DNA from 3 places in the Roseibium sp. Sym1 genome. Region 3 is predicted to be linked to each of the others. Evidence: riboswitches for the same ligand, from Rfam matches in the RefSeq annotation. Region 3 holds a riboswitch; each other region holds the start of a gene.
The links. Region 3 has a riboswitch for cobalamin ahead of O6760_RS19730 (DUF1636 domain-containing protein). Riboswitches for the same ligand answer to the same signal wherever they lie in the genome.

Region 1 (9,773 bases), 2.8 Mb from region 3:
GTCCGGCGCTGAAATCGGCCAATCCGCTCGGCAAGGTGCCCGCGCTCGTGACCGGTGAAGGCACGGCGATCTACGACAGCCCGGTCATTTGCGCCTATCTGGACAGCCTGCCGGGAGAAAGACAACTCATCCCGGAAGGGACAACGCGCTGGAAGGTTCTGACAGCCGAGGCTCTCGCCGACGGCATTCTCGATGCGGCCTTCGCAATTGTCATGGAACGCCGGCGCGACGCCACGCAGCAGTCCCCCATGTGGCTGGACCGCTGGCAGGCCGGCATCCTGCGCCCGGCCGCCGTGATCGAAGCGGACCTGACGGCGTTTGAGGGACCCTTGAGCCTCGCCCAGATCGCCCTCGGCGCAGCGCTCGGGTATCTCGATTTCCGCCTGCCCGACATCGACTGGCGTCCGGGTCACCCGCAGCTTGCCGCCTGGTTCGAGACATTTTCCGAACGTCCCGCGATGCGGGCGACGGACCCTGCGGCATCCTGACCGCAACCGTGCCACCTGACGGAGAACGGAAATGCTTTCCCCTTCACCTGAACTTCTTTCAACCGCGCTGGCGGCCGGCCTGACCGGGCTCATCTGGATACCGGTCATCCTCAACAGGCTTGCCGAGATGGGACTCTGGACGGCGCTGAAAAACCCGCAACCGGATGTGCGGCCGAAAGCGGACTGGGCGCACCGGCTTGCCAATGCGCACCGCAACGCGCTGGAAAATCTCGCGGTTTTTGCGCCGCTGGCGATCAATGTGCACTTGCTCGAGGCCGGAAACGGTCTGACGACGGCGGCGTGTTTCACGTTTCTGGCCAGCCGCGCGGCCCATGTCGTGATCTACACGTTCGGCATCCCGCTGCTCAGGACGATCGCCTTTTTCGCCGGCTTCCTGTGCCAGATGGCGCTGCTGCTGCGCGTGCTTGGTATGGTGTAGGGGGAACGGGGCGCTTAATGCGCCTCGTCCCAATTGTCGGCAGCGCGCGCATCGACCTGCAGCGGCACGGACAGTTTCAGCGCCGGGTCGCAGGCATTTTCCATGACGTCCCTGATCACCGGGATGGTGTCGTCGACCTGGCCTTCCGGCACCTCGAAGATCAGTTCGTCATGGACCTGCAGGAGCATCCGGGCATCGAGCTTTGAACCCTGCAGCTTGTCTTCCATGCGCACCATGGCGCGGCGCAGGATGTCGGAGGCCGATCCCTGGATCGGGGCGTTGATCGCCGCGCGCTCGTAAAAGGCGCGCATGTTCGGGTTCTTGGTGTTCACGTCCGGATAATGCGCCTTGCGGCCGAAGATCGTCGTGACATAGCCATTGGCGTGGACCTGCTTCTTGGTCGCTTCCATATAGTCCTTGATGCCCGGGAAGCGCTCGAAATAGGTCTTGATGTAGTCGCTCGCCTCACCACGCGCGATACCGAGCTGGTTGGCAAGGCCGAAGGCGGAAATGCCGTAAATGATGCCGAAATTGATTGCCTTGGCGCGCCGGCGCACCATCGGGTCCATGCCCTCGATCGGCGTGCCGAACATCTCGCTCGCCGTCATGGCGTGAATATCGAGCCCGTCGTCAAAGGCCTGTTTCAATTGCGCAATGTCGGCCATGTGCGCAAGCACGCGCAGCTCGATCTGGCTGTAGTCGGCCGAAATCAGCTTGTGGCCCTTCTCGGCGATGAAGGCCTTGCGGATCTTGCGGCCCTCTTCGGTCCGGACCGGAATGTTCTGCAGGTTCGGTTCCGACGAGGACAGGCGTCCGGTGGTGGTGGCCGCCAGCGCATAGGACGTGTGCACCCGGCCCGTTTCCGGGTTGATATAGCCCGGCAGCGCATCGGAATAGGTTGATTTCAGCTTGGAAAGCTGGCGCCAGGAGACGATCTTCGACGGCAGCTCATGGCCTTCCGCGGCGAGATCCTCCAGGACCTGGGCCGAGGTCGACCAGGCGCCGGTCTTGGTCTTCTTGCCGCCGGGCAGACCCATCTTGCCGAAGAGAATGTCGCCGAGCTGTTTCGGCGAGCCGATGTTGAAGTTTTCGCCTGCCAGTTCGTAGATTTCCGATTCCTTGGCGGCCATGCCCTGCGCGAAGTCACCGGAAAGCCGGGACAGCATCTGCCGGTCGACGGAAATGCCGCGCTTTTCCATGCGCGCCAGCACCGGCACCATCGGCCGCTCCAGGGTTTCGTAGACGGTCGCCATCTTGTCGGCGGCCAGCCGCGGCTTCAGGATCAGCCACAGGCGCAGGGTGACGTCGGCGTCCTCGGCGGCATAGGCGGTCGCCTTGTCGATCGCCACCTTGTCGAAAGTAATCATCGACTTGCCCGAGCCGCAGACCTCCTTGAACGGGATCGGCCTGTGGTCGAGCCAGCGCTCGGACAATTCGTCCATGCCGTTGCCGCCCTTGCCGGCATCAACGGTGTAGGAGAGCAGCATTGTGTCGTCATAGGGCGTGATGTCGACGCCGTAGCGGGTCATCACCAGCCAGTCATATTTGAGGTTCTGCGCGATCTTCAGGACCGAGCGGTCCTCCAGCATCGGTTTCAGCACCTCGAGCGCGTCCTTGAGCGGGATCTGTCCCTCGACCAGGCCGCCGCCGCCCAGCAGATCGCCCTCGCCGTCGACATGGGCAAGCGGCACGTAACAGGCCTTGCCCGGCTCCGTGGACAGCGACAGGCCGACCAGCTCGGCCTGCATGGCGTCGAGCGACGTGGTTTCCGTGTCGAAGGCGACATAACCTTTCTCGAAGGCCGCGTCGCACCATTCCTTCAGGCGCTCGACACTGGTGACGGTTTCATAAGCGCTGGAATCGATCGGGATCGCCTTGACGGTTTCCACACGCGCATCGGCCACGGTCTGCGGCACCATCAGCCCGTCGGGCGCCGGTGCCGCATCGCCGGCGCCCTTGGCGGCTTCCGACCCGCCGCCGGTGGCTGTGCGCTCCATGAGCCGGCCCTTGTGGTCGGGCACGTCCCAGCCGGGGACCTCGAAGTCCGTTGCCTCGACATTGGCAAGCTCGGCGCCGGTCTCGTCGGCGACCCGCTTGGTCAGGGTGGTGAAACCCATGGCCTTCAGGAAGCCGACCGCCTTCGGCCCGTCGACATCGGTCACGGAGAGATCGCCGACTGGAACTTCCACGGGCACATCCTGCTTCAGGGTCACCAGTTCCTTCGACACCCGCGCCTGGTCGGCGAACTCGATCAGGTTTTCCCGGCGTTTCTTCTGCTTGATGGTCTCGGCCTGGGTGAGCAGCGTTTCCAGGTCGCCGAATTCGTTGATCAGGAGCGCGGCGGTCTTCAGCCCGATGCCCGGCACGCCCGGCACGTTGTCGACGCTGTCGCCCGCCAGCGACTGCACCTCGATGACCTTGTCCGGCCCGACGCCGAATTTTTCAAAGACCTCCGCCTCGCCGAAAGTCTTGTTCTTCATCGTGTCGATCATGCCGACCTTCGGCCCGATCAGCTGCATCAGGTCCTTGTCGCCCGAAACGATCGTCACCCGCGCGCCCTGCTCGGCTGCCTGGCGCGCGTAGGTGGCGATCAGGTCGTCGGCCTCAAAGCCCGCCTGTTCGACGCAATGTACGGAAAAGGCCCGTGTCGCCTCCCGGATCAGGCCGAACTGTGGCACCAGGTCTTCCGGCGGATCGGGCCTGTGGGCCTTGTATTCCGGGTAGATGTCATTGCGGAAGGTCTTCGCCGAATGGTCGAAGATGACCGCAAAATGAGTCGGTTCGTCACCTTCTTCCGGGGTCAGGCCTTCCTGCAGCAGCTTCCACAGCATGTTGCAGAAACCCGAGACGGCGCCGACCGGCAGCCCGTCGGGCTTGCGCGTCAGCGGCGGCAGCGCGTGATAGGCGCGGAAGATGAAGGTGGACCCATCGACCAGGATCAGGTGGTCGTTGGCGGTGAGGGCAGGGGAGGAATCTTGCGTCGACATGGCGCGGATCATGCCCGCAGGGCGCTCCGGAGAAAAGGCCTAAAGTGACAAATCTGCGGGTGATGAGACACCTTCCTGACAGGATCTGTCGCCCGGGCTTGCGGCAAGTCCGGAAGTTTCCGGTTCCGGGCCTCGGGACCGCCCATGATCCGTAAAACAACGAAATGTCGCATTTGTGCTTTCGCGGAAAAAGCAAATAGTCCATTATGAACGCTGCTTGGTTTTCCGATCGGCACAAAGTGCCGGGAAACGAACAGGGAATTCGGACACGGCGGACCCAATCAGGGCGCTGGATGCCGAAGCCGCCCCCGCGACTGTATGCGGAGAGCGTTGACCCATCGCACCACTAGCCTGTTCAGGGCTGGGAAGGTCCGGTCAATCGCCACGACCCGCGAGCCAGGAGACCTGCCAGGCAAGACCTGAAACACGGCCGTCGGGTGTGACGGCAACGAGGACAACATGACGACACAAGCTGTAAAATCGACCCTTTCCGTCTCCAAGATCGTGCCGCTGGCCTTCGCCGCCATTCTCGGCGTGGCGATCATCTCGATCACGGGACACGTACAGGCCGGAGCCCTGCACGACGCGGCACACGATGTGCGCCATGCAACCGGGTTCCCCTGCCACTAAGATGCTGACACGTCTTCTGGTCAGCGGCTTGTTCGCTGGCGCTGGAGCGGGGCTGATTGCGGCCCTGCTGCAGCTTTCGTTCGTTCAGCCGGTGCTGTTGCATGCCGAGCTCTACGAGACCGGTGCGCTGGTGCATTTTGGTGCCGAGACCGTCAGCGCCCACCAGGACGTCGGCGGTTTCGAGCCGGTGCGCGACGGCCTGAGCATCGTCTTCACCATGCTCACCTATACCGGTTACGCCTTCCTCCTGCTCGTCGGCATGGCACTCGCCGAATTGCGCGGCGCCAATGTGAACGGCCGGAGCGGCCTTCTCTGGGGTCTGGCGGGTTTCGTGGCCTTCCACTTCGCGCCGGGCTTCACCCTGGCGCCGGAAGTACCGGGCGTTGCCGCCGCAGACGTGGCAGCCCGGCAGGTCTGGTGGTGGGCCACCGTGGTGACGGCGGGAGCGGGCCTCTGGCTGATCGCCTTTGGCCGCAACTGGCTGGCCTGGGGGGCAGCGGCAGTCCTGTTGCTGGCGCCCCACGTCGTCGGCGCGCCGGAACCGGACAGCTTTGCCGGGCCGGTCCCGACCGAAATCGGCGCGCTCTTCGCCAGCCGGGCGCTCGGTGTGGGCATGGCGGCGTGGTTGCTGCTTGGCTGTTTCGCAGGTTATTTCTGGCAGCGCGAGGGCGCGCGGGCCGGCGCGCAACAGCCGGCCTGATTTGGCAGACAGGCGAATGGACCGGGCGGGGCAAAATGTTCCGCCCGCCGTCTTTCGGCCAACATACTGGATCTCACATGGAACGTTCCCTCGCCCTTTTTGTCATCGGGCTGGTTTTCGGTGGCGGCATCGGCTTCGTGACCGCGGCCGGATACGGCGTGACCCTTGACGGGCATGATCACGGCGACCCGTCGGCGCATGCCGTTGCGCAGCAAAGCCCCGACAATCATTCCGGTCACGAGATGGCCGGGCACAATCACGACGAACTGGTTTCCGTTGCGGCGGGCGCCGGCGCCCCCTCGCTTGAAATCAGCCTCTCGCCGGATCCGGCCACCGGCTACAATCTGCACGTGATGACGCAGAATTTCACCTTCACACCCGGTCACGCCAGCCAGGACCACGTCCCCGGCGAAGGCCATGCGCATGTCTATGTCAACGGCGAAAAGCTTGGCCGGCTCTATGGCGCGTGGATGCACCTTTCATCCCTGCCCGAAAATGCCACGGTGGAAGTGACGCTGAACAGCAACGACCACCGCATGCTCGCCGTCGACAACCAGCCGCTCAAGGCGTCGGTGACCGTCAGCGCGGACTAGGTAAGCGGGCTTGAAGAGTTTGGATTTTCACGGTGAACACCGTTGACCCCCACCCCTAACCCCTCCCCACAAGGGGAATTATATACTTGACGTACCAAACTTGATTTCCTATATTGGAATCAAGGAGCTACGACATGTTTGACTTGACCAACCCGATTTACCACGATGCCGACAAGGCCCGCGAACATCTGGAAGCCATCCATTGGCCCGATGGTCCGGTCTGCCCGCATTGCGGTAACTGTGACCAGAAGCGCATTACAAAGCTTCAGGGCAAGTCAACGCGTCCCGGCGTCTTCAAGTGCAAGGAATGCCGCAAGCCCTTTTCCGTGACCGTTGGCACCGTCTTTGAACGCTCCAAGATCCCGCTCAACAAGTGGGTGCTGGCAACGCACCTGATGGCCGCGTCCAAGAAAGGCATGTCAGCCCACCAGCTCCACCGCATGCTCGGCGTCACCTACAAGACCGCGTGGTTCATGGCCCACCGTATCCGTGAGGCAATGGCACCGTCACCTAAGGACAAAGGTCCGCTCGGCGGCGAAGGTAAGACCGTTGAAGCCGATACCACCTATGTTGGCGGCAAGGAGAAAAACAAGCACCTGTCCAAGCGCAACGCCCGCAACATCGGCGGCATGGGCAAGCAGGTTGTTCACGTCCTTGTTGAGCGTGGCGGTAAAGCCAAGTCAGATCACATTGCCAACGTGACCGGCAAAACCCTGCGTCCGATCCTCGTCAAACAGGTTGACCGCAAGTCCACTCTGATGACCGACGAGCACGGTGGTTACTTCCATGTGGGCAAGGAGTTTGCTCGTCATGAGAAGGTGGACCACGGCGCTCGTGAGTACGTGCGCGGCGATGCCTACTCCAACACCGCAGAAGGCTACTTCGCCATTCTCAAGCGCGGCATCATTGGTGTTTACCACCACGTTTCAGAAGCACATCTGAAGCGTTATCTGGCGGAGTTTGATTTCCGCTACAACTACCGTGCTTCGCTCAAGATCTCCGACAAGGAACGCGCCGATAAGCTTCTCGAAGGCGCACGCGGCAAGCGGCTAACCTATCAACAACCTAACCAAAGCGCGCACTCTTAAGCAGAAAGCGCGGGCGTTTATCAACAGGCGCAAGTTGTGGCGCCTCGACAAGACGTAACGTCAGCCTCAGAATTTCCAGTGGTCGGCTATCGATTCGCACCAAACCCGGTCAAAGCCTGAAAAGGGCGGGCAACTGCTCGGGAAAGGAGGTGAAGAATATGAGCACGACCAAAATCGGTCGCAGCGCGATTACGGGTCGCTTTACGACGGTGAAAACCGCCAAGGGTAGTCCCCGTACTCACATCGTTGAGACCATCAAGAAGAAGTAGCCTAGGCTACTGATCGGCCGGGCGGTCAGACTTAGCGGGACGACCGTCCGGTTTCTTTTTTGCCTCGCCTTTGGTTAACGATTCCTTAACGTGGGGCTGAGGCGGCGTATTCAACATACGCTTCAGAATTTCGTCTCCCCTCAATTCTTCAGGGTCCTTAGTCATGAAACTTCCCGATTCAGAGACCTACAACAGCCCAATATATGCTGACATTCTTCAAAATCTTACCACAAACCAACTTGCGTGGATTGGGGCTCTTGCGATGCGCTTCAATCAAGCTGAGCAGGAACTGTATCTCGTATTTAATCGCCTAGTGGATTATGAGCCTGGCGCTCAACAGATATCGTCTAGAATTAATGGTCTAGATGGAATTGTAGAAATCGTGTCTCTAGGCGTTAAGTCGCTTTTCAGCGATAAACAAGTGCACACTCTCACAGAGCAAACCCTCAAGCACCAAGGGTTCTCAACCCTCAAATCGTTCAGAGACGGCGTGATTCACGCTCGGATCATCAACGCTCAGCGCGCTATCGGCAAAACAACAGGTAGACGAGGTAAGCAGTCCCACATCCTTCTGACCGATGAGGCCTTAAAGGGCGTCTGCGACCGATTGCTTTTCGTTCTTTACGAGCTTAGCGCCCTTACCGTCCTTATTCCTTTGAAGCGCAAGAAATTACGCCGGTACGAAGGTCGCGTTCTAAACCAAGAGCAACGCGAAGAAGCCATTCAAGACGCCATCGCTCGATACCAATTACATCAGAACCATCGGCTATCTCTTCCGCCGCTTCCAGAACTTCAGGAGGAATCTCTAATGCAGTATATCGCGCCGTATCGCCCGAAAACGCCAATACTACCTCCGGGCGAACGTGGGTAGCTAAACGTACCGGCCTGTCACGGTCCGAATCATCGCCTTTTTCATTCTGGTACGTCAAGTATATAATTCCCCCCACAAGGGGGAGGGGGATTTGGCTGTGTCAGCTCACTACAGACAGTGAGAAACGGCATACGATGACTTCGCTTTCTTTTCAGGCGTGCGCCACTTGCGTCTCCCTCCCCCTTGTGGGGAGGGATCAAGGGTGGGGGTAAGCGGCGCAGCCGCTATTTCGAACACCGAAAGTGTCCATATGTCCCCGATCCTCGCTTCCAACTGGCGAGCGAATTTCGAAAAGCTTAGTGCGTCATAAAGGTCAGGAAACTCTACCCAGCTTCCGAGGACTTCATCGCCGGTATCCGTGCCCTCAGACAAAAGCGGAGGCGTCCGCAGGAGCCGGCGTCCTCTATCCAGCCGTCCTTTGCCTCAAGATAGGTGCGGGCCGTTTCGACGATGTCCGAAACATCGTCCGGAAATTGCACGCCCGAAAACACGAAGGTCGCCCGGCCGTCGCCCTGAAATGCCAGCGACACGGGCTGTTCGCACGAACCCATGCAATCGACCGTGCCGACCGCGAAGTCCCGGTCGAGCCGCGCGTCCTGAAGAGAGCGGGTCAGGGCATCTAGTGTGGTCTCGACGCCGGTCTGGTCCTCCTGCTTGCAGGTCCGGCAGACAAGGATACGATTCATTCCGCCGCCTGTGCCTGACGTTTTCCGCCGAAGGTGCCGTTCAGATAGGCCCATTTCGGGCGCCTGAACAGGAACCAGCCGAGACCGGTCCTGCGGATCAGCCAGAACAGGATCATCGGACCGACGCTGGCAACGATCGTCACGATCAGGGACATCGTGCCTATATCCAAAAGGCCGAGTTTCAGAAGGATCACGCGGGTCACGCCCATCGGGAAGAAGAAGGCAAGATAGATCACGATCGAGTTCTCGCCGAAATGGCGCAGGAAATCAAACCGGCCCCAACTGACGATCAGCGCGCTGGTGAGAATGATGGCACCGGCCCCCGCCGCGCCGAGGGCCAGGGCGATGCCGGGTGCCGCCGCCCAGCCGGCATGGACAAGACCTCCGTTCACCAGGCCCCAGACCAGCAGGCAGCCAAGGCTGACGCCGATGCGCTCGCGTGCCCAGCCGGCCAGGCGGAAAATCTGCGGTGCGAAGATGTAGCCGGCGTAGAAGAACACGAAGCGCGAGGCGAATTCGTCGATCAGCAGCCAGCCGGTGTGAATGGGCGCGATCTGAAGAACAGCGCCAAGGACCAGCATCGCCTGCCACGGAATTCCGCGGTCATGCGCGAATTTGCAGACCACGAAGAAGATCGGCAGCATGTAGATGAACCACAGGGTGCCAAACGGTTCGATGAAGCTGATCAGGTAGAATTCCAGCGTTCCCGCGACACCCATTTCACCGGCAAAGACCGGCGCCTTGACCGCAAACTGGATCGTCATCCAGAGCACATAGAAATAGGCGAAATGCACGACCTTTCGGTCGAGATAGAGCCGCCAGTCCCGGGTGATGACATTTGACAGGAACAGACCGGAAATCAGGAAGAAGTCCGGCATCCGGAACGGCGCGGCGAAGGCAATGACGGCGTGCATCCAGCCGGTCTCGCCGGCCGCGGCTTCGACACCAAGCACCGAGTGCATCATCACCACGAAGATGATGCAGATGCCCTTGGCCGTATCGACCCAATCGACGCGCTGAGC
Region 2 (9,773 bases), 880 kb from region 3:
GGCTGTGGCAGCGCTTGCCGCACCCGGTTGTGTGGATCGGCAAGCTGATTGCCCTGTTCGACCGAGTCTTCAACAAGACCGACTATGCTCCGGGCACATGCAAACTCGGTGGTGTTCTGACGCTGATGGCCCTGGTCGCAGCCGCGGTTCTTTTCGGCGCCGGCATTCAGGCGGTCGCAGGCCTGCTGCCATTTGGCAATATCCTGATCGTCCTGATCGCCGCCGTGTTCCTGGCTCAGAACAGCCTTTACCGTCACGTGGCCGCCGTTCGGGATGGCTTGTTGACGGAGGGACTGGAGGGAGGCCGCAGGGCGGTTTCGATGATTGTCGGCCGGGATCCCAAGCAGCTCGATGAAGCCGGTGTGTCACGGGCGGCGATCGAATCCTGCGCCGAAAACTATTCCGACGGCATCGTCGCGCCGTTGGTCTGGTTCGCGCTTCTGGGCCTGCCGGGACTGATCGCCTACAAGGCGGTCAACACCGCCGACAGCATGATCGGTCACAAAAACGAGGTCTATGCCGATTTCGGCTGGGCCTCGGCCCGGTTCGACGACCTCGTCAACCTGCCCGCCTCGCGCCTCGCAGGACTGCTGATCGCGATCAGCGCGCCGCTCGCCGGAGGGTCCCCGCGCAAGAGCCTTGCCTGCATCCTTGCCGATGCCCGCAAGCACCGTTCGCCCAATGCCGGCTGGCCGGAAGCGGCTATGGCCGGCGCACTTGGCCTTGCCCTCGCCGGCCCCCGCATCTATCCCGGCTACACGGTCAATGACCGGTACCTGAACGCCTCCGGGCGGAAAGACGCCCGGGCGCTGGATATTTCGAGGGCCTTGCGGATTCTGTTGGGGGCTTATGGCCTGCAGGCGCTTCTGGTCACAGGCCTTGGTGTCCTGACCAGCCTTTAATTCGAAGCGAGAAGCGAGAAGCCAGAAGCCAGACGTCAGGGTTCACGATCGCCGGCGATTTTCAGGACAGTTTCCACATCCATCACCCGTTCCAGATGCGCCGCCAGATCGTCCAGGATCCGGTCGATGTCGCGGTCATAGGAAAGACTTGAGCCTGCTCCAAATCCGCTCAGATAAGCGTCCCGGAAGGCATCGCCGGTGAAGAGGCCGTGCATGTAGGTTCCCGCCACGCGCCGGTCACCAGAGACCGCGCCGTCTGGCCGGTCACCGGCGAGACGCATGAGCGGCCGGGCACAATCCGGACCGTCCGTGCGGCCGACATGGATTTCATAGCCTGATACAGGCGCGCCGCTGGCAACGTGGGTTCCGCTTGCCGCAACCGTCGATTTTTCCGCCGTCAGCACCGTTTCCACATTGAGGTATCCGAGGCCTTCTACCGTTCCGGGCGCTCCCTCGATGCCGTCCGGATCGGAGATGGACCGGCCGAGCATCTGGTAGCCGCCACAGACACCCAGGATATGACCGCCGCGGCGGTGATGCGCCTTCAGGTCGATGTCCCAGCCCTGCGCGCGGAAAAATGCGAGGTCGCCGATGGTCGACTTGGATCCCGGCAGCAGAACAAGATCGGCATCGCCGGGAAGCGGTGTCCCCGGCTGGACCAGTTCGAGCGTCACACCCGGTTCCAGGCGCAGGGGGTCGAGATCGTCGAAATTGGCGATCCGGGAAATCACCGGAACGGCAATCTTCATGCCGCCGTCGCCGAAGCCGTCGGCGAGGCCGAGCGCATCCTCGGCCGGCAGTTTTGCCGCATCTGCAAACCAGGGCACGACTCCGAGGCCACGCCAGTTCGTACGCGCTTCAATTTCGCGCATTCCATCATCGAAAGGGCTCGGGTCGCCGCGGAACCGGTTGATGAAAAAGCCCTTGATACGGTGACGCTCCGCCTCTTCCAGCACCGCATGGGTGCCGACGACGGAAGCGATGACGCCGCCCCGGTCGATATCCGCGCACAGGATCACCGGCAGGTCCGCCGCCTCGGCAAAGCCCATATTGGCGATGTCGCCGGCACGCAGATTGATCTCCGCCGGACTTCCGGCACCTTCGACAATCACCAGATCCGCACCTGATGCATTGATTGAAAAACTTTCCAGAACCTTTGGTAATAATTCGGATTTCTGTTTTCCGTATTCCCGCGCACGCATGGTACCGAAGCGCTTACCCTGGACAATCACCTGGGCGCCGGTGTCCGTTTCCGGTTTTAAAAGCACCGGGTTCATGTGCACGCTGAGCGGCACCCGGCAGCCCATCGCCTGCAGCGCCTGCGCGCGGCCGATCTCACCGCCGTCGGCGGTCACCGCGGCATTGTTCGACATGTTCTGAGGCTTGAACGGGCGAACCTTCAGGCCCCGGTTGGCAAAAAGGCGGCAAAGACCGGCGACGATCAGGCTCTTGCCGACATTGGAGCCGGTCCCCTGCACCATGATCGCGGCCGCGCGTTTCCCGGAAGGTTCGGACACGTCTTAAAACTCGATGCCTTCCTGCGGCTTCACGCCGGAGCGGAACGGGTGCTTGATCTGGGTCATGTCTGTGACGAGATCGGCAATGTCGATGAGTTCATCCTTGGCATTGCGGCCGGTGATGACGACATGGACATCGTCCGGTTTCTCGTTCTTCAGGAAGTCCACCACCTCGGCAATATCCAGATAGTCGTAGCGCAGCACGATATTGAGCTCATCGCACAGGATCAGGCGGTAGTCGCCGGAGGTGATCATCTGCTTCGCCGCTTCCCAGGCCTCCTGGGCGGCGTCGATGTCGCGCTGGCGGTCCTGGGTTTCCCAGGTAAAGCCCTCGCCCATGCGCTTGATGGTCACCAGATCGGAGAAACGTTCAAGCGCCATGCGTTCGCCGGTCTCGATCCGGCCCTTGACGAATTGCACCACGCCGACCTTGTGGCCGTGGCCGAGCGAACGGAACACCATGCCGAACCCTGCCGTCGACTTGCCCTTGCCCTTGCCGGTATGGACGATCAGCAAGCCCTTCTCGATGGTCTTGGTGGCCATGATCTTGTCGCGCGCAGCCTTTTTCTTGCGCATTTTTTCCGCGTGGCGTGCGTTCAGTTCCTCTTCGGAAAGTTCCGGCTTGTCCTTGTCGGCGGTCACGATGCGTCCGTCCCTTCTCGTGTTGTTCTCAATTCGCTGAGTGCAGCATGTGTCGAATTGCGCCGCGGCGTCCAGAGCCCGCGGTCGATTGCTTCCTGGAACCGGGCCAGCATCTCGTTGAGGCCCGCCGGATTGGCGTCCCTGAGGAACTCCAGAACCTCCGTATTGTCCAGATAGGCCTCGTAAAGCTGATCGAAATGATGGTCGCCGACGGCGCGCGTGGTCGCGGCAAAGGCAAACAGGTAATCGAGCGTCGCCACCATTTCGAACGCACCCTTGTAACCATGGCGCATGACACCGTTGATCCATTTCGGATTGGCGGCCCGGCCACGAACCACACGGCCGATTTCCTCCGAAAGGCTGCGCACCACGGGGCGCTCGGGCCTTGAATGATCGTTGTGATAGACCTTGGGCGCCTCGCCCTTCAGGCTCTCGACGGTCGCCGCCAGACCGCCCTCGAACTGGTAGTAGTCGTCACTGTCGAGCAGGTCGTGTTCGCGGTTGTCCTGGTTGTGCAGGACCGCGTCGACCGCGCGCAGCCGGCTTTCCAGATCACCGCGCGCACCGGTCCCCTCGGCACCCCCGCCATAGGCATAGCCGCCCCACGTCAGGAAGGTGTCGGCGAAATCACCGCGCTCTTGCCAGATACCCTCGTCGATCAGGGCCTGCAGGCCGGCGCCATAGGCCCCCGGCTTCGACCCGAACACCCGGTATCCGGCACGTCGGGAAGCTTCCTGCGGTTCAAGGCCATCGGCCAGCAATCTTGCGGTTTCCTGGCGCATGCGCGCTGCGACCGGATTGGCGTCGTCCGGCTCATCCAGCGCGCCGACGGCCCGGACGGCGCTGTCGAACAGGTCCATCTGGTGCGGGAAGGCATCGCGGAAGAACCCGGAGACCCGCAAGGTGACATCGATGCGCGGACGGCCGAGCTCGGACAGTTTCAGGATTTCAAAGCCGGTTACCCGGCCCGAGCCCTGTTCCCAAACAGGTTTTGCACCGATCAAGGCCAGAGCCTGGGCAATGTCGTCGCCGCCGGTGCGCATGTTGGCCGTGCCCCAGCAGGTCAGCACGAGGGCCGTCGGCCATTCGCCTTCCTCCTGGAAATAGCGGTCTGCAACAAGCGCGGCAGATTGCCAGCCGAGCCGCCACGCGGTCTCGGTCGGGACCGCGCGCACATCCACGGAATAGAAGTTCCTGCCCGTCGGCAGGACATCGGGCCGGCCGCGTGACGGCGCACCGGACGGTCCCGGTGCGACGAAACCGCCCTTGAGAGCCGTCAGCACCGCTTCCGTTTCCGCCGGCCCCGATCCGGTCACCGCCGGGCGCAACGTGTCCCGGATTTCATCGAGAACGGCCGTAACGGCCTGCCACTCTTCCGGCACCTCTCGTGTTCCGGCAATCAGGTCATGTGCCAGCAGTTCGATCCGCTCGACCGTGTCACCGTTGGATCGCCACGGTGCCTCGCTGACTGACTGCAGGATTTCAGGTCTGTCACCCGCCCAGGCCGCTGAAAAATCGCAATCGAGCGGATCAAAGCCGTCAAATCCGAGATCTGCGGCAATGACCCGCTGCAGGCTTTGCTGCCCGGGTGAGCTTCCGCGCGGCACACGGGCAAGCGCGGCCAGCAGATCGGTCAGGAGATCGCCGTCCGGACTGTCGCCCAGGATGTGCAGGCCATCGCGGATCTGGAGTTCCTTGAGGTCGCACAAATGGGCGTCGAGACGCGCCAGGCGGGTTTCCTCGTCCATGTCGTCGGTAAGGCCGATGTCCCTGTCCAGCCCGTTTCGGGCGGCGACGTCGAGGATATCACGTGTCAGGGCCTTGAGCCGCCGGGGATCGACACCGCTCGCCAGATAGTATTCGTCGAGCAGGGTTTCCAGTTCACCGGCAACGCCGTGGCTCTCGGCGCGCGCCAGCGGCGGGGTCAGGTGGTCGACAATGACGGCGGCCGTGCGCCGCTTCGCCTGGGCGCCCTCGCCCGGGTCGTTGACGATGAAGGGATAGATGTTCGGCACCGGACCGAGCACGGCTTCGGGGAAACAGCTTTCGGACAAGGCCAGCGCCTTGCCGGGAAGCCATTCCAGATTGCCGTGTTTTCCGAGATGGATGACCGCATCGACACCGAGTGTTCCGCGAAGCCAGGCATAAAACGCGAAATAATGATGCGGCGGCACCAGCGCCGGGTCGTGGTAGGTGTCCTTCGGATCGATGTTGTAGCCGCGCGCCGGCTGGATGCCGACCACCTGGTTGCCGAACCGGTGAAGTGCCAGGCGGAACGCACCGTCCGTGACATGGGGGTCGTCTTCGGGACGGCCCCATCGTTCGATGACGGCGCTCTGCACGTCCTCCGGCAGCCTGGCAAATGCTTCCTTGTAGTCACTCATCCCGAACGACTGGAAGCGCTGGCGTATAGCGCGGTCATCCCGGGCATTGGTGACACCTGAAGTCAGGTGTTCCATCAGCCCGGCGGATGTGTCCGGCGCCCCGCCGGCATCATACCCCTCCCGGGCCATCGCCTTCAGCACGTTGACGCAGGAGGCCGGCGTGTCGAGACCGACACCATTGGCAAGGCGCCCGTCCCGGTTCGGATAATTGGCCAGGATCAGCGCGGTTTTCTTGTCCTTGGCGGGTGTCCGGCCGAGTTTCGCCCAGCCAGCAGCCAGGTTTGCAACGAATTGGATCCGGTCAGGAACCGGTGTGAAGGCAACCGGGGTCGACTGGGTCGACTCGTCGTAGCCCCCCTCTTCCTTGAAGGAAACCGCCCGGGTCAGCAGCCTGCCGTCGATCTCCGGCAGCACGACATGCATGGCGAGATCACGGATCGACAGGCCCTGGTCGCTGTCTTCCCAGCCTTCCTTGGAGGACGAGGAAAACACCACCTGCAGAACCGGCTTGCCGGGCCGGTCAAGCGGCGTCGGCTGATGGGCGACGCCCGCCTTCGACACGGCAAAGGCCGTGCCGTTTAAAATCACGTCCGGCCTGGCGCCGTCAAACAGGCCGTCCAGGACGGCAATGGATTCGGCCTCCTTGAGACTGGAAACATAGACCGGCAACGCATTGACACCCGCCGCGTCAAGCGCCTTTACCAGCGCATCGACAGGAGCCGTCTGGGCGCCCTGGACCAGAGCCCGGTAGAAGGTGATGGCGGCGACCGGCCGTGAGGGATCGGGCCAGCCTTTGGTCAGTGCGGCAAGATCCGGTGCGGGTTGCCCGGGCCGATAAATCCCGGCTCGCGGCAGCGGGACCGGATGGGCCGGTTCCTCGTCCCCGTTCAGCAGGAAAGCCGCGTAGAGCAGCGCATTGGCATAGTTTTCCGCGCCGCCCTCGACGCAATACCGCCAGAAACGATGGACTTCCTCTGTGCTGCGGGTCGAGCGGGCCGTAAGCTCCTCGTCCCACTTGTCATCGCCCGGCAGGACGATCAGCTCAACGCCGCTGGCCCGTGCCTCTTCCTCGAACCGCTCCAGTCCGTAGCGCCAGTACTCGACTCCGCCGAGAATGCGCAGGATCACAAGCTTTGAGCCGCGCATGGTCTGTTCGGCATAAAGATCGACCGAATAGGGATGAGACAGCGCCATCAGGTTGGCGAGCCTGAGGCTTGCCGCGCGTTCTCCCAGTTGCTTGCGGGCGGCGGCAAAACTGCCCAGCTCCGTGTCTGCTGCAGACAGGAACAGGATGTCCGCGGGCGACTGGCCGAGATCGACCGCGTCTCCACCGTCATCGATCCGGCGCGTCTGGCTGGCGAGAATGTGCATTCAGTGCCTTCTTGTTGGTCTCAAGCGTCTGTCGGTATCCGGTGGCCGCGATCAGGCAGCTTCACTCACCTGACCGAGCAGCCCACGTGTCGCGTCGAGATCGAGGCCCTTGAGGCCGATCACCACCAGCCGGCCGGCACTTTCCGCCCCCGCCGCGAACCAGGTTTCGACACGCGGGCCGACGGCCTGGACCATGGCCGGCGCCGCCTTGCCCTCGATGCGCACGGCGCCCTTGATCCGGAGCACGCCCTTCAGGGCCATCGCCTCCAGGACCTTCGCCTCGGCATCCTTTAGGCTGTCGAAGGAACCGACTTCCAGAACATGACTTTCGAAATCGTCGTGGTGATGGTGGTCATGATGGTGATGATCATGGTCGCCCTCATGATGATGGTCGTCGTCATGGTCATCGTGGTGATGGTGGTGGTGTTCATGGCGACCGTCCATGTCGTCCTCGGCAGCGGACCCGCGGCCGAGCAGCACCTCGATCGGCAGCGTTCCCTTTTCCGAAGAGACGATGTGGACCGCCTGGCGCACGTCCGCGGCGATTTTCTTCCGAACGGTTTCGAGCAGGTCGGCAGCCACAAGATCAGCCTTGTTGAGCACGACCAGGTCGGCACAGCGCAGCTGGTCCTGGAAGAGTTCCTCAACCGGGCTTTCATGGTCGAGCGCCTCGTCCGCAGCGCGTTGGGCTTCAAGCGCGGCTTCGTCGAGCGCGATCCGTCCTTCGGCAAGCGCGGCGGCATCCAGCACCGTGACAACGCCGTCGACGGTCACCTTTGGCTTGACGCTCGGCCAGGAAAAGGCACGCACCAGCGGCTGGGGCAGCGCAAGGCCGGAGGTCTCGATGACGATATGCTCCGGCGGGGTCTCGCGGGCGAGCAGCATTTCCATGGTCGGCAGGAAATCATCGGCAACCGTGCAGCAGATGCAGCCATTGGTCAGCTCAACCACTTCCTCCGCGGCGCAGTCCGGGTCGGCGCAGCCATTCACCAGCGAACCATCGAAACCCATGTCGCCGAATTCATTGACAATCAACGCAATGCGCTTGCCGTTGGCATTCGTCAAAAGGTTGCGGATCAGCGTGGTCTTGCCCGCGCCCAGGAACCCGGTGACGATCGTTGCCGGAATTTTCCGGCCCGGTTGCGAGATGGAAGTGGTCATAGCGTGATATCCGGTTGAAAAGTGGGTTTCATGAGGAGCGGCAGGCCCGCGCCGACAAAGACGACCTTCTGGCAGACCCCGGCCATAGCCTGGTTGAGCCTGCCCTGCGCATCGCGGAACGACCTCGACAGACGGTTCTCCGGCACGATGCCCATGCCGACTTCGTTGGAGACAAGGACACAGGGACCTGCAAGCCCGGCGACACGCGCGCACAGGCGCTCGGTTTCCAGGGTTACATCCTTGTCCGCAAAGAGAATGTTTGAGAGCCACAGGGTGAGACAATCGACCAGAACCACCCGGTCCGGGCGGCATTCGTGGTCAAGCACGCCGGCGAGATCGAACTGTTCCTCAATCGTTTCCCAGGACGATCCGCGCTGCGCGCGATGCGCCGCAATGCGCTCGGCCATTTCATCGTCATGGGCCGCGCCCGTGGCAACATAGAGTTTGTGGAGACCGCAGTCTTCGGCGAGCCGTTCGGCAAACCGGCTCTTGCCGGAGCGGGCACCGCCAAACACGAGGGCGGTTCGCGGCAGGGTCTGATCCGTCATGTCCGTCTCCCGGCCGTCCACCCGACAGCGTTCGAGGTTGAAGGGATGACGGCCGGTCTCCTGGCTTGCGGCTCACCGCGGTCTGCACCCCTTCCCGGCCGGTCTGGACCAGTGGTTTTCGTGCAGCCGCTCACCGCTCACAGTTGCGGGGGCAGCTCCGGATCAGGGCCATCTTGGCCCGCACCGGATTCCCGTTTCATCCGGACCGAGCAACACTCAATCCGGAACCGTCGCAAACTACCTAACCGGATCCTGGGCGGGACACAAGCGGCACGACGGATTTCGCTCTGCGCGTCCTTCATTGCCGCCCGGAACGGGCCGTTCGACCACCTGACGATCCCGATCCCTTCCCATGACTGGTTGCGGCAGTCCGTGACGCCACGCGGGCGCAGCTTTTTCCAAGCCGTCCTTAACGCCTAGTCATCTGAAAAATATATAGTTTTCCACACCCGCCACAAAAAAATGACGGCTTGATGAAAAAAACGCCACGAAGGGCTTGGCAAACGGATCAAGCCTTTGATATACGCATCTCCATCGACGGGGCGGCGACGCGTTGACCCCGAGCGTGGTGATCCCCAGTAGCTCAGTTGGTAGAGCAAGCGACTGTTAATCGCTGGGTCGCTGGTTCGAGTCCGGCCTGGGGAGCCATCACCACCCTCCTAAAAATCCGCAGAAACCCACCGCGCATCGCATGTGCGCTTGACTTCGCTGCGGAAAAATCGGCCAAAACGGCTACACAAATGAGCCGATATGGGAAAGGCTAGAGAGCCCAAACCACACGACCGAGACGGTGTCTGCTACCTGCGAAGGCGGATTCTAATTGCCTCTTAACACCGACCTGAAGCGGAACAACTTTGAATTTTAGATCACGAGGAATATTTCATCGGGAAGTTAAACCACACTCTAAATAACTCTAACCAACACTCACTCGCTGGAACTAAGGTTCGCCTTAATTGAATCTACTAAACCCTTAAGCTTATCAAACTCACTAGCCGTCGTTACCCGTTTTCCAATGCTCTGACTATAATCTGGGAAACCTTCAGGATTATTCCTCGAAGCACTCAAAGCCCTATCGAAGGCTTCATCAAAAGAAGCTGCTGAGTCGATCCAATTTTTTAAGACGTTATTGTCGACGATTACACCGCGCTCAGTAAGTGCATCGAGAATCTCCATAAAGTCTCTATCTTGGCTTCCCTTTGCTGTCACAGATAACAAGATATTTGTTGGAATTACACTAGACCGCACGGA
Region 3 (9,773 bases):
GTTGTCGGCACGCAGCCAGGAATAGCCGTCCTGACGCTCGATGCCGTGGGTCTCCAGGGTGAGAGGGCGCGCGTCCGCGCGCGGGGGAAAGGTATCCTGTTTCATGGCTCCGGAGGTAGGGGCTTTGCGGCGCGAAGGCAAGAGGGTCCAGGCGGGAAGAGCGGGAAACGGCCGGTCCTGGTGCCTGACGCCCGGCGATTGTTGAGGCGGGCCGAGCGCCTATCAGGGGGCATCGTGCCACACCAGTCAACAGCAGGCGACAAGACATCCGGATCTGCTATGTGAAGTTGACTGATTATTTCGAGGACACCGTTGATGCCAAACGACACCTATATCCTGACCCGGGATGACATCGCCGCAATGGAGGGGACCCAAAAGACCCATTTCCTCAATCCAAATGCACAGCGGCTGAACAAGTCGCTGGGCGACGCGACCGGGCTGACCGGATTCGGGTTCCATCTGATAGAGGTCGAGCCCGGCTTCGAGACGACGGAACATCATTGCCATTACCATGAGGACGAATGCGTTTTCGTTTTGTCGGGGAGCGCAACCGCGGTCATCGGAGAAGAGGAGCACGAGATCGGTCCGGGCGACTTCATCGGTTACCGCAAGTCGGGACAGCCTCATTCGATACGGAACACGGGAACCGAGGTCCTGCGTTGCATTGTCGTGGGAGAAAGGCTTGCGCATGATGTCGCCGACTACCCCAGGCTCGGCAAGAGAATTCATCGCCATGCCGGTCTGCCGTGGAGCCTGGTCGATCGCGACCGGATCGAGGAACTTGGCGGTGGCGTCGGCAAAAAGTAGGTAACCTTCGTCGCGGGAGAAGCCCATTCCAATTGCAGAATTGACACCATGTGCGAATTCGGTCACTCAGGATGGAATGGTTTCCGAATCCGGCATCCGGATCGGGATTAAAAGGGAACACGGTGCGGCGTAGCCAACAGGCACCAAATCCGTGACTGCCCCCGCAACTGTGAGCGGCGAGCGACCCTGGAACACCACTGGGTAACCCCGGGAAGGACCAGGCAAGCTGTGACCCGCAAGTCAGGAGACCTGCCATTTCATCTTCAACTTCAACCCGGGCGGGGTGCCCCGGAGGAGCGAGTGACATGGCACATCAGCCCTTGCTGACACAGACAGGCATTCGGTTTCCAGACGCCCCGCGCAATCGCGGAGGGCGATATGAACCGGACAGACGTTTCTCGCACTTTCAGACATTCAGGTCTGCTGGCACCTGCCGGCAGTCTCGGTGATCGTGCCGCCAGGGCAATGTGCCCGAACGGCCATGCAAACGCTCTTGCAAACCGGCACAGTTGTAATGTAATAACATTACAAAATGGATACGCGGTTGGAGACCATGAACAGCCGCTTGGACGATGCAAGGTGGGACAGTGCCGGGGTGGCCATGCCCAACCGGCGCATCCCTGTGCCGGGAAGGAGCTGGCCGATGAGCGCTGAGACCCAGAGGATCTTTGTCTGCACGGTCTGCCCTCACAAGGGCGGAAGCTGCGGGCCGGGTTATGACCTCCTCCGGAAACTGCAGGACGCGGTGAAGCTGACGGTGCCGGTGGTCGGCGACGATTTCGAAATATCCGGAACGGCCTGCATCGCGGGATGCTTGCGTCCGTGCATGCTGGCCTTCAGGGCGGGCGGGAAGTCCACCTACCTCTTCGGCGATGTCGCCCCGGAGACGGATATCGACGATCTCATCGCCTTTGCGGACCTTTACCGCGAGCGGGAAGAGGGACGGGGACAGGCCGCGGACGGGCAAGGCCCGGTGGGGCAGACGGACCTGACCCGCATTCCCGCGGCCATGATCGTCACGCAGGTCGATCCGGCAGCGCTGTCATGAGCGGTGCCGCACTGTCCGTCAAAAACGTCGGCTGGCGGCCGGGCCGGGGCAGGGCCTTGCTTGAAGACGTCAGTTTTGACCTTGCCCCGGGAAAGGTGCTCGGTATTGCAGGTGCCAACGGCGCCGGCAAATCGACCCTGCTGCGCCTTCTTTACCGGTTTCACAGGCCGGTGGAGGGGACGGTGTCTCTGGACGGCCGGGATCTCTGGCAGATGTCCGCGCGCGAAACGGCGCGCAAGGTGGCGGCGGTCCTGCAGGAGCAGCCGACGGATTTCGCGCTGTCCGTTCGGGAGATCGTGGCCCTTGGCCGGCGTCCGCACGGCTCGGGGTTTGCCGGCGGCGGACGCAGGGACGCGGATCTCGTCGATGATGCGCTGGAGCGAATGGGCTTGCTGGATTTTTCCGGACGGTCCTTCGGCACGCTCTCCGGCGGAGAACGCCAGCGGGTCATGGTGGCCAGGGCCCTGGCGCAGGAACCGCAATTGCTGGTCATGGATGAGCCCACCAATCATCTCGACATCCGCCATCAGCTCGAGATCGTCGCGTTGATCGGAAGTCTCGACATCACCGTCGTCACCAGCCTCCACGACCTGAACCTGGCGGCGCAACTCTGCGATCAGGTGCTGCTGCTGTATCGGGGACGGCAGGTTGCCCACGGTCGCCCGGACGAGGTGCTGACGCCCGCGCATATCGAACACGCCTATTCGGTCCGCGTCAGCCGCCAGGACCCTGCACCGGGCCGCGCGCCTCACTTCAGTTTTCATCTTTAATCACGGAGCTTTTTCATGAAACGTCTGGTTCTTGGCCTTGCCGCGACACTGGTCGCGAGCCCGGCGCTTGCACAAACCACAATCCGGAGCTGTGACCGGGAGGTCACTTTCGAGGAACCGCCCAAGGCGGCGGTCTCCAACGACGTGAACCTGACAGAGATGATGCTGGTGCTCGGCCTGAGCGACCGGATGGTCGGTTATACCGGGATTTCCGGCTGGAAGACGCTTGACGAGGAAATGCGCGAAGGGGTCGCCGAACTGCCCGAACTTGCCGAAAAATATCCGGGCAGGGAGGTGCTGATCGGCGCGGATGCGGATTTCTTCTTCGCCGGCTGGAACTACGGCATGAAAGTCGGCGGTGAAGTGACACCGGAGACGCTGGCTCCCTTCGGCATCGAGGTCTACGAACTGACCGAATCCTGCATTCATATCGGCGACAAGCCGAAGGTCTCCATGGATGACATGTATAACGACTTGCTCAATCTCGGCAGGATCTTCGGTGTCGAGGACACCGCCTACGACCTGGTCGCCGCCTACAAGCTGGAACTGGACCGGATCACGTCCACTCTCGGTGCGGATGAGGAACCGCCGCGGGTGTTTGTTTATGACAGCGGCGAGGACAAGCCTTTCACGGCCGGACGATATGCCATGCCCACCGCCCTGATCGAGGCGGCAGGTGGCGTCAACGTGCTCGACGAATTCGAAAAGAGCTGGGCACGGATCGACTGGGAGACCGTTGTCGAGAAGAACCCGGAAGTGGTGGTGATCGTCAACTACGGCAATGTCACCGCGGAGCAGAAGCGCAACTTCATGAAAAACAATCCGGCGCTTGCGGGTATCGATGCGGTCAGGAACGACCGCTTCGTGACGCTGGACTATGTCGAGGCTACGCCGGGGCCGCGCAACATCAGGGCGGTGAAGACGCTCGCCGACGCCTTTTGGGGAGACTGATCCTTGTTGCAGAAGGCGGCCGGCGGTCCCGTTCCGGAACCGGCCCGGACGGGTCGGGAGCGCCGGTCCGCGGCAAGACCCGCAATTGCGCTGATGATATCGGGCGGGCTTGTCGCGCTCGCCGTGTCGGTGGTGGTGGGCGTGTCCGTCGGCGCGGTCTCCGTGCCGTCCGGCACCGTGTTCGGGGTCGTTGCCAACAAGGTCTGGCCCGGACTGGCCGATGCGGACTGGTCGGCGGGGCGCGAGGCGATCGTCTGGGACATCCGCCTGCCGCGGGTGTTGCTGGCCGGTCTCGTCGGCGCCGGGCTGGCCCTGGTGGGCGCGGCGCTTCAGGCGGTTACGCGCAATCCGCTCGCGGATCCGCATCTCCTCGGGATTTCGTCGGGCGGGGCGGCCGGCGCCATTCTGGCGTTGCTGCATACCGGCCTCTTTCTGGGTCTGTTGACCGTGCCGCTGATGGCCTTTGCCGGCGCATTGGCCGCAACGCTGATCGTGCTTGGCGTGACGCGTTTTGCCTCGGCGGCAAGCGCGGACAAGCTGGTTCTGGCCGGTGTCGCGGTGTCCTTCGTGATCATGGCAGTTGCCAACATCCTGATCTTCCTGGGCGATCCACGGGCCACACATACGGTGGTGTTCTGGATGCTGGGCGGCCTTGGCCTGGCGAAGTGGAGCCACCTCCTGTTTCCGCTTGGAATTCTGTTGCTCGTCACGCCGTATCTGCTGCTGAGGGCCGCGGACCTGAACGCCATGACCATCGGTGACGAAACCGCGGCCACCCTCGGAATTCCGGTCGCCCGGTTCCGCCTGACCGTGTTTGTCGCTGGTGCGCTGATCACGGGCGTGATGGTCGCCTTTTCCGGGATCATCGGGTTTGTCGGCCTGATGATCCCGCATATCGCCCGAGGCCTCACGGGAGGCAGCTACACGCGCGTGCTGCCTGTCTCCGCGCTGCTCGGGGCAATCTTCCTGATCTGGGCCGATATTCTCGCACGCACGCTGATGGCGCCGGAGGACATGCCGATCGGCATCGTCACCGGCCTGATCGGCGGCGTGTTCTTCATTGCGCTGCTGCGGTCGAAGGCCGGCGCGGACGGCCGCTGAGCAGGATGAACACCATGATCGTCATGTTCACAAGGTTCCAGGCGATGCCGTTCAGGAAGGCCATCGAGTAGGAGCCGGTGAGATCGTAGATCCAGCCGGACAGCCAGCCGCCAAGGGCCATGCCGAGGATGGTCGACATGATCACCAGGCCGACCCGCTGGCCGGCTTCCCTGGCGGGCAGGTATTCGCGCACGATCACCGCGTAGCTCGGCACGATGCCGCCCTGGGAGAGGCCGAAGATCAGCGAGACCAGGTAGAGCGAGGCCAGGCCGTTGAACGGGATATAGAGAAACAGCGCGGCACATTGCAGGACCGAGCCGATCAGGAGGGTCTTCACGCCGCCGATCTTGTCGGCGACGAAGCCCGAGGCGAGGCGGCTGATCACGCCGGCTCCCGTCATCAGGGCAAGCATGTCCGCGCCGGGCGCGACGCCGAAACCGAGGTCGACGCAATAGGCAACGATATGGACCTGCGGCATCGACATGGCCACACAGCAGCCGATACCGGCCAGCACCAGGAGCCATTGTAGGCTTCCCGGCCGAAGCCCGGTGGTCTGATCACCGAAGGACCGGGCGCCGGGCGCGGCGGCAAAGGCGGTTTCCGGAGGCGGGCGGCGCAGGATCAGGGCGAGCGGCACCATGGTCACGAGGCAGATCACCCCGATCATCAGGTAGGTCTCGCGCCAGTCGGTTGTTGCAAGGCTCCACTGGATGAAGGTCGGCCAGAGCACGCCGGCCAGGTAGTTGCCGCAGGCGGCACAGGCAACGGCAAGGCCGCGGCGCTTGACGAACCAGTGAGAGACGTCGGCGATCAGCGGCCCGAAGGTCGCCGCCGTGCCAAGGCCGACCAGAACGCCCTGGGCCAGGGAGAACAGCCAGATATCCCGCGCCATGGCCGCGAGTGAAAAGCCGGCGCCGAGTGCAATGGCGGAGCCGATCACTGGCGGCACGATGCCGAAGCGGTCGACGACCCGGCCGAGCAGGTAGTTGCCGGCGGCAAAACCGAGCATGGTCGCCGTGTAGGGCAGGGACGCGTCGGCCCGGTCGATGCCGAAATCCGACTGGACAGCCGGCAGCACCACGACAACCGCCCACATGCCCGCCCCGCCAAGCGTGCTCAGCAGGATCGAGATCGCCAGGCGGAACCAGGCATAGGGGCCGTCCTGGACGTAAGGATCGGGCGCGGTGGCAACAGTCATCATCGGCTTTCCGGAAATATTCCGTTCCTGCCTATCAGGTCCGGCAAGCCGGAACCAACAAATATCCTTGAAGCCAATGAACAGTTTTTGAAATGAATGGACCGGAAGTCCCGGAGGACTTCCGGTGTGATGCAAGTCCGATCAGGCCTGTTCGCCCTGCTGGGCCAGGACTTCCGTCACGAAGTCGCGCAAGGTCCGCGTCGGATGCCCGGTCAGGTCCTCCAGGGCGGTGGAAACCGTTTCAAGTTCACCGGCAGCCGCGCCCCTGTCCGCATCGGCAAGCGCCTTTGCAAAGCCGTCCGGAAGGCCGGCCTGGACCAGGATCCCGGCATAAGTTTCCTCGGGCAGATTGGTGAACGGGATCTCCCGTCCGCTCTGGCGGGAGATTTCCACGGCCAGGTCCGCAAGGGTGAAGGCCGGTCGCCCGCCCAGTTCGAGAGCGCGCGTGGACAGGTCGTCTCCCGCGATCACCCGGGCCGCGGCTTCGGCATAATCTTCGCGTCCGGCCGCGGAGAACCTTCCGTCTCCAGCAGCGCCGACGACAGCGCCATGGGCAAGGGCCGCTGCGACCGTTCCGGCGAAATTCTCCACGTACCAGCCGTTGCGCAGCACCGCATGGGCAATGCCGCTTTCCGCCAGCAGCGTTTCGGTGGCTACATGTTCCTGGGCAAGGATCAGGCTCGACTTCGGCACGTTCAGAAGACTGGTATAGGCAATGAAGCGGACCCCGGCTGCCTTTGCCGCCTCGATGACCGCCGCATGCTGCGGTACGCGCTTGCCGACTTCGGATCCGGAAATCATCAGCAGCCGGTCGACACCTTGAAGGGCGGTGGACAGGCTTGCCGGATCGTCATAGTCCCCCTTGACGACCGAGACCCGGGCAGAGGCAAGGTCCTGTGCCTTTTCCGGTGAACGGACAAGGGCACGGACTGGTTGGGAGGTCTGTTTTACCAGGTGTTTCAGGACAAGTCGGCCCAGCTGGCCGTTGGCCCCCGTGACTGCGATCATCGTGTTTCTCCTTGGGCTGGTGTTCGGTTTTCGATGCGACAATTGCCATGTAGACGAGGTGCTTACTTTTTGTTAGTACGTACAAAAAGGTTAGTTTTGAGATTTTTCGATCTCGCAGGCACAAGGCAGGAAAACTTGATGGCGGACGCCCCCGAAACATCGCCCGGATCTGCACCGGACAGCAGCAAGCCGTTGTCCGAGATCGTGCGCCGGGGGGAGCTCTTCAACCGCAACTGTCCGTCACGGGAGGTGCTGAAACACCTGACCAGCCGCTGGGGTGTCCTGGTGCTGATTGCGCTTCTGGAACGCGAACACCGCTTTTCCGAGCTCCGGCGCAAGGTTGGCGGGGTCAGTGAGAAGATGCTGGCGCAGACGCTGCAGACGCTTGAGGCGGACGGTTTCGTCAACCGCCATTCACATCCCGTAGTGCCGCCCCATGTCGACTACAGCCTGACACCGATCGGCCGGGAAGTGGCGGTCAAGGTGCGTGACTTCGCCGACTGGATCGAGGTCAATATCGGCCGGATCCTTGCCGTGCAGAGGGAAAGGGCGCCCGAGACCACCGCGCCGGTGGCCTGAACCGGCCTATTCCGCGGCGTTGAGCTGTGAAAGGGCGCCCGCCGCGAGCAGGCAGGTTTCCGAGCTTTCGTCCATCGGCACCATCAGTTCAATGGTCATGCCCTCGATCACCGCATCCTGGACGGAGGCCAGCTGGCCGAGCAGGGATGTGATCCGCAACCGGCTGCCGTCAGGTGCCATCACCTCAACGGGGACGAAAACGGGGACGTCTTCGCGAAAGGTCTCTTCGAGACCGTCGAGCAGGCCTCCAGCCCGCGCCTCTTCCAACAGATCCGCCAGTTCAGGATCCTCTGCGGCTTCCCGATAGAGCCGGGCGGCAAAGATCGGGGCGGCTTCCCGCCAGTTCAGGATACGTTCCCGGAAGGCGGATGAGAGGAAGATCCGGAACAGGTTCGGGGGCTGGTTGCCCGTGTCCGTGAATCCGGACAGAAACAGTTTTCCGGGCGCATTCTGACGCAGGATGGTCCAGCGTTTGTCGAGGACGTAGGCCGGAAACGGCCAATGGGCGAGCAACCGCTTTTCGATGAGATCGAGCGCCTCGACAACGTCGGGTGAATCCTCAGCGCGGCACTTGTAGGGACTGGCAAAGCCGGCCGTCTCGTAAAGCACCTGGCTGCGGCCGACCGGAAGGGCGAGTTCACGTTCGATCCGCTGGATCATGTAGCGGCTGGGCGAGGCCCGGCCTGTCTCGAGGAAGGAGACATGGCGCTGCGTGGAGCCTAGTTTCGCGGCCAGATCGGCCTGGGACAGCCCGCGCTCGTGACGCAGCGCTTTCAGGGTCATGCCGAAGGCGGGACGCTGCTCACTCATGCGGGCTCTCTTCCTTATTCCCCGCAAGGGAATTGCCGGGGCTCCGGAAAGTCTTAGGCTCCGCTTCGATCTCGCGCAACACACGAAGACTGGAGCAACCGATGACGACGTGGATCCTGGCCGTACTTGTTCTCTACCTGGCACAGATCTATCTGAGCGCCGCGCTGTATCTGCCGTCCGAGAGCCTGTGGCAACACGCCGGCGGACGAGACGTCCTGCCTGAAAAGGGCAGATATGCCGGCCGGGCGGACAAGGCACTCGTCAACATGAAGGAAAACCTGCCCTTTTTTCTGGTGCCCGCGGTGCTTGCCTTTGTCGTTCCGGGAACCGACATGGCGCTCGCGGTGACCGGTGCGCAGGTCTTCTTCTTCGGGCGGCTCGCCTATGTGCCTTTCTATCTGAGCGGAATTCCCGGACCCCGGTCGATTGCCTATACCGTCGCCCTGTTCGGCAACGTGCTGATGGCCTGGGCGCTGTTTGTCGGAGCGGCGTGACGCAGCCTTTATCGTGAATACTGGTCGACGATCTGCCAGTAGCGCGGATCGCGCCAGACCCTGGACACGGCTGCAGCCAGTCGGGCCCGGATCTCGGGATCGAGGTCCTTGTTGGCGGCAAGCCACTGGGTGCCGTGGGTGACCGGCGCGCCGATCACGAGTTCCCCCGGATCGAATCCCTGTTGCCGGTAAACGTAGCTTGCCCGGATCGACATCGTGTACCAGGCGTCGATCCGGCCGGTGCGCAGCATTGTGCTCATCTGCTCGGCGGAGGTGATCTCCTCGACATTCCGGACCCCGAAACGATGCAGGATCCGGCTGCGCTGGCTGCCGAGATGCACACCGATGACCTTGCCTGTCGCAATTGCCTTCTCGAACGTGTCCAGCGGCTGGTCGAGGGTCACGAAGGCACTCTCCGTGTAGACGAGCGGAGCGATATACTGAAACTTCTTGCTGCGGGCCTTGGAATAGGCGGCGGTGAACAGCAGGGAGCCGGGGGTGTTTTCCGCAAGAAGCTGGGCACGTTTCCAGGGCGCGAAATGGATGTCGATTTCCAGGCCGGCTTCTTCGGCGACCAGTTCCATCAGCTCCACCGCGATGCCCTTGTGGCTTTCGTTGATGGAGAGGGGTGGCAGGTAGCCGGTGAAGGCCGTGAGTTTCGCGGCTTCCGCCTGCAGGGTTGCGCCGCAAAAAAGACCGATGCCAAGTGCCAGGGCACGAATGTCCGTATTCAAGAGCCTCTGTAATAAAGACAAGTGCTTCCCCCCGGATCGCCATTTAGTACTATCGCGAATTATGCCAAGGGTTCGTAACTGAAGTCTAAAAGTCTTGGGCGCCGAGGTGTTTTTGCTTGGTGTATGGGGCCGGGAGCGTCAACGGGCCGTCCACGCTCCGGCCCCTCTCAGTAATCGATGCTCGTTTCAACGGTCATTTCTTGTCCGCCGGTTTGCGTCCGCCATGAACAAAATTCATGGCGTGGCCGTTCATGCAATAACGCTGCCCGGTCG

Region 1: it holds a riboswitch for cobalamin, as region 3 does, so the genes downstream of both, O6760_RS07135 (CbtB domain-containing protein) here and O6760_RS19730 (DUF1636 domain-containing protein) in region 3, are expected to answer to the same signal.
Region 2: it holds a riboswitch for cobalamin, as region 3 does, so the genes downstream of both, cobU (bifunctional adenosylcobinamide kinase/adenosylcobinamide-phosphate guanylyltransferase) here and O6760_RS19730 (DUF1636 domain-containing protein) in region 3, are expected to answer to the same signal.

The regions. Positions count from the first base shown of each region.
Region 1 is NZ_CP114786.1:1,578,580-1,588,352, reverse strand. It holds gene O6760_RS07150 (glutathione S-transferase N-terminal domain-containing protein) at 1-488, shown strand, start outside; gene O6760_RS07145 (MAPEG family protein) at 520-927, shown strand; gene polA (DNA polymerase I) at 942-3,926, opposite strand; cobalamin riboswitch at 4,116-4,341, shown strand; gene O6760_RS07135 (CbtB domain-containing protein) at 4,374-4,544, shown strand; gene O6760_RS07130 (CbtA family protein) at 4,546-5,244, shown strand; gene O6760_RS07125 (hypothetical protein) at 5,322-5,837, shown strand; gene O6760_RS07120 (IS1595 family transposase) at 5,972-6,925, shown strand; gene O6760_RS07115 (hypothetical protein) at 7,358-8,065, shown strand; gene O6760_RS07110 (DUF1636 family protein) at 8,389-8,751, opposite strand; gene O6760_RS07105 (acyltransferase family protein) at 8,748-9,773, opposite strand, start outside.
Region 2 is NZ_CP114786.1:5,223,448-5,233,220, forward strand. It holds gene cbiB (adenosylcobinamide-phosphate synthase CbiB) at 1-902, shown strand, start outside; gene O6760_RS24310 (cobyric acid synthase) at 938-2,383, opposite strand; gene cobO (cob(I)yrinic acid a,c-diamide adenosyltransferase) at 2,423-3,061, opposite strand; gene cobN (cobaltochelatase subunit CobN) at 3,058-6,816, opposite strand; gene cobW (cobalamin biosynthesis protein CobW) at 6,868-7,977, opposite strand; gene cobU (bifunctional adenosylcobinamide kinase/adenosylcobinamide-phosphate guanylyltransferase) at 7,974-8,525, opposite strand; cobalamin riboswitch at 8,559-8,772, opposite strand; tRNA gene O6760_RS24335 (tRNA-Asn) at 9,098-9,173, shown strand; gene O6760_RS24340 (pentapeptide repeat-containing protein) at 9,450-9,773, opposite strand, start outside.
Region 3 is NZ_CP114786.1:4,340,634-4,350,406, forward strand. It holds gene O6760_RS19720 (S9 family peptidase) at 1-105, opposite strand, end outside; gene O6760_RS19725 (cupin domain-containing protein) at 316-807, shown strand; cobalamin riboswitch at 868-1,078, shown strand; gene O6760_RS19730 (DUF1636 domain-containing protein) at 1,451-1,855, shown strand; gene O6760_RS19735 (ABC transporter ATP-binding protein) at 1,852-2,625, shown strand; gene O6760_RS19740 (ABC transporter substrate-binding protein) at 2,641-3,576, shown strand; gene O6760_RS19745 (FecCD family ABC transporter permease) at 3,670-4,677, shown strand; gene O6760_RS19750 (MFS transporter) at 4,634-5,875, opposite strand; gene O6760_RS19755 (SDR family oxidoreductase) at 6,017-6,883, opposite strand; gene O6760_RS19760 (winged helix-turn-helix transcriptional regulator) at 7,022-7,462, shown strand; gene O6760_RS19765 (helix-turn-helix domain-containing protein) at 7,469-8,272, opposite strand; gene O6760_RS19770 (MAPEG family protein) at 8,374-8,766, shown strand; gene O6760_RS19775 (substrate-binding periplasmic protein) at 8,775-9,500, opposite strand; gene msrB (peptide-methionine (R)-S-oxide reductase MsrB) at 9,694-9,773, opposite strand, start outside.